Regions from separate parts of the Amycolatopsis sp. MEPSY49 genome, predicted to be linked through region 2. Evidence: riboswitches for the same ligand, from Rfam matches in the RefSeq annotation. Region 2 holds a riboswitch; the other holds the start of a gene.
What was found. A riboswitch is a leader RNA that binds a small molecule or an ion and turns the genes downstream of it on or off. The one in region 2 is predicted to bind S-adenosylmethionine.

Region 1: another riboswitch for S-adenosylmethionine. It lies ahead of ABFJ78_RS08540 (methionine ABC transporter ATP-binding protein); the one in region 2 lies ahead of thrC (threonine synthase).

The regions. Positions count from the first base shown of each region.
Region 1 covers NZ_JBDLYJ010000001.1:1,694,277-1,697,528, forward strand. The annotation lists gene ABFJ78_RS08525 (transglycosylase family protein) at 1-97, shown strand, start outside; gene ABFJ78_RS08530 (hypothetical protein) at 147-428, shown strand; gene rsmA (16S rRNA (adenine(1518)-N(6)/adenine(1519)-N(6))-dimethyltransferase RsmA) at 438-1,274, shown strand; SAM riboswitch class I at 1,412-1,502, shown strand; gene ABFJ78_RS08540 (methionine ABC transporter ATP-binding protein) at 1,712-2,725, shown strand; gene ABFJ78_RS08545 (4-(cytidine 5'-diphospho)-2-C-methyl-D-erythritol kinase) at 2,841-3,252, shown strand, end outside.
Region 2 covers NZ_JBDLYJ010000003.1:281,453-284,704, reverse strand. The annotation lists gene rpsT (30S ribosomal protein S20) at 1-150, shown strand, start outside; gene holA (DNA polymerase III subunit delta) at 208-1,182, opposite strand; SAM riboswitch class I at 1,319-1,452, shown strand; gene thrC (threonine synthase) at 1,466-2,731, shown strand; gene ABFJ78_RS15960 (ComEC/Rec2 family competence protein) at 3,097-3,252, opposite strand, start outside.

The sequences.
Region 1 (3,252 bases), on a different contig from region 2:
CCAGGCTTCGCGCGAGCAGCAGATCGCGATCGCGGAGAAGGTCCGCGACGCTCGTGGCGGCTACAGCGCCTGGCCGGTTTGCGGCAAGAAGGCCTGAGTTTCGCTTCGGAACGGCCCTCGTCCCTCGTGGACGGGGGCCGTTCCGCGTGCGGCCCGCAGACCGGCAGCAGGCCTGGCTGCGCGAGAACGGCCTCGCCGTCGCGGACGAACTCGCGACCGAGTTCGACGATTTTCACGAAGACCTCGGTCGCAGCCTGGGCCACGGCGACGCGGCACCGATCCTCACCGAGCTGGACCGCCTGCTGGAGCGGATGAGCGGGGAAGCCGGCCTCTGGCGCACCGAAGCCCTCGCGACCGAATCGGACTGGCAGCGCGTCCGCGAGCCGGCGACGGCCGCCCTCGCGGTGCTGCCCGAGCACGATCGGTAAGCTCCACCGGTGGTTGAACTGCTGGGACCTGCCGAAATCCGCGGGCTGGCGGCCGAGCTCGACGTGCGGCCGACCAAGAAGCTCGGGCAGAACTTCGTGCACGATCCCAACACCGTCCGGCGGATCGTCGAGCTGGCCGGCGTCGGCGAAGGCGACGTCGTCCTCGAGGTCGGGCCCGGGCTCGGTTCGCTCACCCTCGGGCTGCTCGCCACCGGCGCGCACGTCGTCGCCGTCGAGATCGATCCCAAGCTCGCCGAACGGCTGCCCAAGACCGTCGCCGAGCGGGGGCCGGACGCCGCGGACCGGCTGACCGTCGTCGGCGCCGATGCCCTGCGCGTCACCCGCGAGCAGCTTGGCGAGCCGACCGCGCTCGTCGCCAACCTGCCCTACAACGTCGCCGTCCCCGTCGTGCTGCACCTGCTCGCCGAGGTGCCGTCCCTGAAATCCGGCCTCGTCATGGTCCAGACCGAGGTCGCCGACCGGATGGCCGCCGGCCCCGGCAGCCGGATCTACGGCGTCCCCAGCGTCAAGCTCGCCTGGTACGGCCCGGCCCGCAAGGTCGCCGCCGTGCCGCGCTCGGTGTTCTGGCCGGTGCCCAACGTCGACTCGGCGCTCGTCGCCTTCGAACGCGGTGACGCTCCGGCGTCGGACGACCGCGATCGGCTCTTCGGCCTCGTCGACGCCGCTTTCTCACAGCGCAGGAAGACCCTCCGGGCCGCACTCGCCGGCTGGGCGGGCTCCGCCGAGCGGGCCGGCGAACTGCTCACGGCCGCCGGGATCGACCCGAAGACCCGCGGTGAGCAGCTGGATGTGCACGACTTCGCGAGGATCGCCGCGGTCCGTTAGCAGGTCCACAGTGGAAGTCAACGCAGTCCGGCGAAAATACGCCTCTTGCCGTGCCATCTCGCGATTCGGACACCTCCAGACGTGTGATCTGGGCCAACGGGCTTGCTTTCGCTCCTCGGGATCGGTTTTACTCAGTACGTCCATCCCGAGCGACTGAGAGACCTGGCTCGCCGAAGTCGCAGCAACCACCCTCCACAGGGCAGGTGCTACCGCCAGGACCGATGGAGGCCGTTTCCGATGAAGAGGGTAGCCCGCCCCCTGCTCCTGACCAGGCGTCGCGTTGTCGACGAAGGCCGCCGCTCCGTGACCGCATGTCGACGCTCCCACTGAGCTTGTCGTAGCCGGTCCACCTCTTCTTCACGCACCGTCCACATAGGACGGATTTCGCTTGCGGCCGGGTGCCGCGCGCTGCGCGCACCCCGTTTTCTGGAGCCTTCGTGATCACCGTCGAAAACCTGTCCAAAACCTTTGCCACCAACGGAAATTCGGTCGTCGCCCTGCGGGACGTGAGCGTCGACGTCCAGGCCGGCTCGCTGTTCGGCGTGGTCGGCCCCGCCGGTTCGGGCAAGTCCGTCCTGGCGCGGTGCATCGCGCTGCAGGAGCGGCCCGACCGCGGCGTCGTCCGGCTCGACGGCCTCAACACCGGCACCCTCGACGGCCGCCGCCTGCGCGAGATCCGCCGTCAGCTCGGCGTCGTCTCGACCAAGCCGGAGCTGATCGCCGAGCGCACCATCGCCGGCAACATCGCCTCCCCGCTCGAGCAGCTCGGCGTCGACGGCCCGCAGCGCCGCAGCCGGGTCGGCTCGCTGCTCGACCTCGTCGGCCTGACGCAGCGCGCGACGCAGCGTCCCGGCGAGCTGTCGGAGGGTCAGCTTCGCCGCGTCGCGGTCGCGAAGGCCCTCGCGGCGGCGCCCGCCGTGCTGCTGGCCGACGACCCGACGGCCGGCGTCGACCCGGAGGAGGCCGGCTCGGTGCTCACCGTGCTCGACCGCGCCCGCTCCGAGCTGGGCACCACCGTCGTCATCACGACGCCGGACGCCGGCGTGGTCCGCCGGGTCTGCGACGACGTCGCGGTGCTCGAAGACGGCACGGTCGTCGAGCGCGGCACGGTGCTCGACCTGATCTCCGACCCGGCCAGCCGCACCGCGCAGGCGCTGCTGCCCGCCATCGAGACCACCCGCTCGCAGTCGTCGCGCTACGACCGCTCGGTCGACGTCGTGCTGGTCGGCTTCGCGTCGGTCGGCGCGCTGCTGCCGGAGGCGGCGGGCCGGTTCGACGTCGAGTTCGCCACCATCGGCGGCGGCCTGACCCGCATCGGCGACACCCCGGTCGGCCGCTTCCGCCTTGGCGTCCGCGGCGAGCGCGCCGACGCGGCCCTCGCGTGGGTCGCCGAGCGCGGCGGCCACGTGACGCACACCGCCCGCGGCCCGCAGGGCGTCGCGGCAGCCTGACCCAAGCGCCCCAATGTGGCCTTCGGTGCGTCAGACGCACCCAAGGCGGCCTTCGGTGCGTCTGACGCAACCAAGGCCACATTGGGGCGTTTTCGCGGGCACGTAGGCTGGTCGGGTGCTCGCCGTAGTTCCGCCCCCAGTCACCGTCCGGGTCCCGGCCAAGGTCAACCTGCACCTGGCGGTCGACGACCTGCGCGAAGACGGTTACCACGAGCTGGTGACCGTGTTCCAGGCCCTGTCGCTGACCGACGAGGTGACCGTCGCCGTCACCGAAGAGCCAGGGCTGGAGATCTACGGCGAGGGTGAGGGCACGGTCCCGACCGGCCCCGAAAACCTGGCCTGGCGCGCGGTCGAAGCGCTGTCCGCGCACGTCGGGCGCACCGGCGACCCGAAGATCCGGGTGGTGCTGCGCAAGGGCATCCCGGTCGCGGGCGGCATGGCCGGCGGCAGCGCCGACGCGGCCGCGACCCTGGTCGGGCTGGCGAGCCTGTGGAACCTCGACGTCACGCGCGACGAACTCGCCGAGA
Region 2 (3,252 bases):
GCCGCCGAGGCCGGCGACAAGGCCAAGGCCGTCGAGCTGCAGCGCGACGCCGCCCAGAAGCTGGACAAGGCCGTCTCGAAGGGCGTCATCCACGCCAACCAGGCCGCCAACAAGAAGTCGGCGCTCGCGAAGCGCGTCAACGCGCTCTGAGCTGGTTGATTTCTGGGAAGGCCCCGGCTTCGGCCGGGGCCTTCCTCATGTCCGGGGTCAGCCCTTGGCGGCCGCCACCTCCAGGACCGCGCGCTCGAGCGCGTAGCCCGGATCGGCCGCCACGCCCTTGACCTCCGCGTTCAGGCGCGCCACCACGCGCATCGCCGTGGCCAGCCCGTCCTGGTTCCAGCCTCGCGACTGGCCCTGGGCCTTGCGAATCTTCCACGGCGGCATGCCCAGCTCGCCGGCCAGCTGGTTCGGGTTGCCGCGGCCCGCGCCCGAGACCCGGGCGATCGTGCGGACGGCGTCGGCCAGTGCGTCCGCCACCAGGACGTGCGGGACGCCCAGCTGCATCGCCCAGCGCAGCGACTCCAGCGCCGCCGACCGGTCGCCGCTCACCGCCTTCTCCGCGACCGCGAAACCCGTCACGTCGGCGCGCCCGCGGTGGTAGCGGCGGACGGCGTCGGCGTCGACCGTCCCGCCCGTGTCGGCGACCAGCTGGCTCGCCGCCGAGGAGAGTTCACGCAGGTCGGAGCCCACCGCGTCGATCAGGGCCGCGACCCCCGCCGGGTCGATCTTGCCGCCCGCGCGGCGGATCTCGTGCCGCACGAACTGCTCGCGCTCGGCCGGCTTGGTCAGCTTCGGGCACTCCGTGACCTCGGCGCCGGCCTTCTTCAGCGCCCCGGGGAGCGACTTGCCCGCCTTGCTGCGGCCACCGCCGGTGTGCACGACGACCAGCACGACGCCGTCCGCGGGGTCCTTCAGGTACGACGCCACGGCGTCGGAAAGCTCCTGCGAGATGTCCTGCGCCGACTCCAGGACGATCACGCGGCCTTCGCTGAACAGCGACGGGCTGACGAGTTCGGCCAGCTCGGGGGCTGTGAGATCCGACACCCGGACCCGGGTCAGCTCGGCCGTGGCGTCGATCGCGCGGGCGGCGGCGAGCGTCTCGCGGACGGCCCGTTCGATCAGCAGTTCTTCCTCGCCCAGCACCAGGTGCAGCGGGGCGGGGGCGGTGGCTTGCGCGGTCACCCGAGGATCCTCTCACTTGCGGTGTCGTGCGCCCGCTCCGGTGATGTCGGGCGGCCGGCATGGCACGGCGTGAGCGCCATGTCGTACGGTGTTCTCGAGGCGGCGCGCTCGCTCGCGCGCACCGACAACCGAATACCGCTCATCCAGAGGGGCAGAGGGAACGGCCCGACGAAGCCCCGGCAACCGGCGTACAGCCCGTCATCCCGCGATCGCGGGGTAGCTGACGACCACGGTGCCAATTCCGGCCCGCTTCGGCGGGGCAGATGAGGAAAGGAACCTCGCGATGACCGCAACCCTCGGCACGACCTCCACCACGAAGACCCCGGATCTCGGTCCCGCCGTCGAACTGGTGTCGAAGGAAGAGGGTCACCGGCAGCCGCTCGCCCCCGAGTTCGTCTCCGCCGAGGACTTCTCGCCGCTCGAGGTCGCCTACGACTTCGGCCGCGTCCGCCGCGAAGACATCGAGGCCGGCCCCAAGAACATCTGGCGCTACAAGAAGCTCCTCCCGGTTCCGTCCAACGTCGAAGAGATCCCGAACACCGAGCCCGGCGCGACCCGGCTGATCCGCGCCGACCGCCTCGCCAAGGAACTCGGCCTCAAGCGCGTGTGGGTCAAGGACGACACCGGCAACCCGACGCACTCGTTCAAGGACCGCGTCGTCGCCGTCGCGCTGGCCGCGGCCCGCGAGTTCGGGTTCGAGGTGCTCGCGTGTCCGTCGACCGGCAACCTGGCCAACGCGACGGCCGCCGCCGCGGCCCGCGCCGGCTGGCGGTCGGTCGTGCTGATCCCCAAGACCCTCGAGCGCGCCAAGATCCTGACCACCGCGGTGTACGACGGTGACCTGATCGCCGTCGACGGCAACTACGACGACGTCAACCGCCTCGCCACCGAGCTCGCCGGCGAGCACCCGAAGTGGGCGTTCGTGAACGTGAACGTCCGGCCGTACTACTCGGAGGGCTCGAAGACGCTGGCCTACGAGGTCGCCGAGCAGCTCGGCTGGCGCATCCCGCCGCAGATCGTCGTGCCGATCGCCTCCGGTTCGCAGTTGACGAAGGTGGACAAGGGTTTCCGCGAGCTGGGCCAGCTCGGTCTCGTGGACGCCAGCCCGTACAAGGTGTTCGGCGCGCAGGCGACCGGCTGCTCGCCGGTGTCGGCCGCGTTCCGCGCCGGCCAGGACGTGGTCCAGCCGGTGAAGCCGGACACGATCGCCCGCTCGCTGGCGATCGGCAACCCGGCCGACGGCCCGTACGTCCTCGACATCGTCAACCGCACCGGCGGCGCGATCGAGGACGTCACCGACGAAGAGGTCGTCGAAGGCATCCGGCTGCTGGCCCGCACCGAGGGCATCTTCACCGAGACGGCCGGCGGGGTCACCGTGGCCACGGCGAAGAAGCTCGTCGAGACGGGCAAGCTCGACCCGGACGCCGAGACGGTCCTCCTGATCACCGGCGACGGCCTCAAGACCCTAGACGCGGTCGAGAACCACATCGGCCCGAAGGCGACCGTGCCGCCGTCGGCCGCCGCGGTGAACGAGGCACTCGGCTACTGACGTCCCGCCGGGGCGGGCCACGTGCCCGCCCCGGCTTCCGGTCGCAAGCAGCCGGCTCGCCCCGACCGGCGCGCCAGTTGGGCGATCACGCAGGACGGCCGGCGGCCACGGGACTACCCGCCACCGACCGCACTCGGCCCGGTGGCCGGGGCGAGCCAAGTGCTCGCCCCGCGTCCGGCGGCGGGCAGCGGGCAGCGGGCAGCGGGCAGCGGGCGCACTCTCGCCCGACGGCCAGGATCCCGGCAGCTTCGGCGCCTCCCGCCACACCACCACAACCCCAAGCCTGCCCGGCCTTGGCGCCGGGACGAAACTCGCGATTTGCCTCGGCACTCGCAACTGCACCGACAACCCGCGCCGATCCGGACTCACCGGCGGGGCGGGCCTCGCGGCTCGCCTCGGCGGACGATCGCCGTTCCGGCGACCACCGCCGTGTCGCCGTCCACGTCGGTTCGGGTGACCAGCGCGCCCAGCGCGCCCAATGTGTCCATTGTGGACTTGCTCGGGTGGCCGTACGTGTTGCC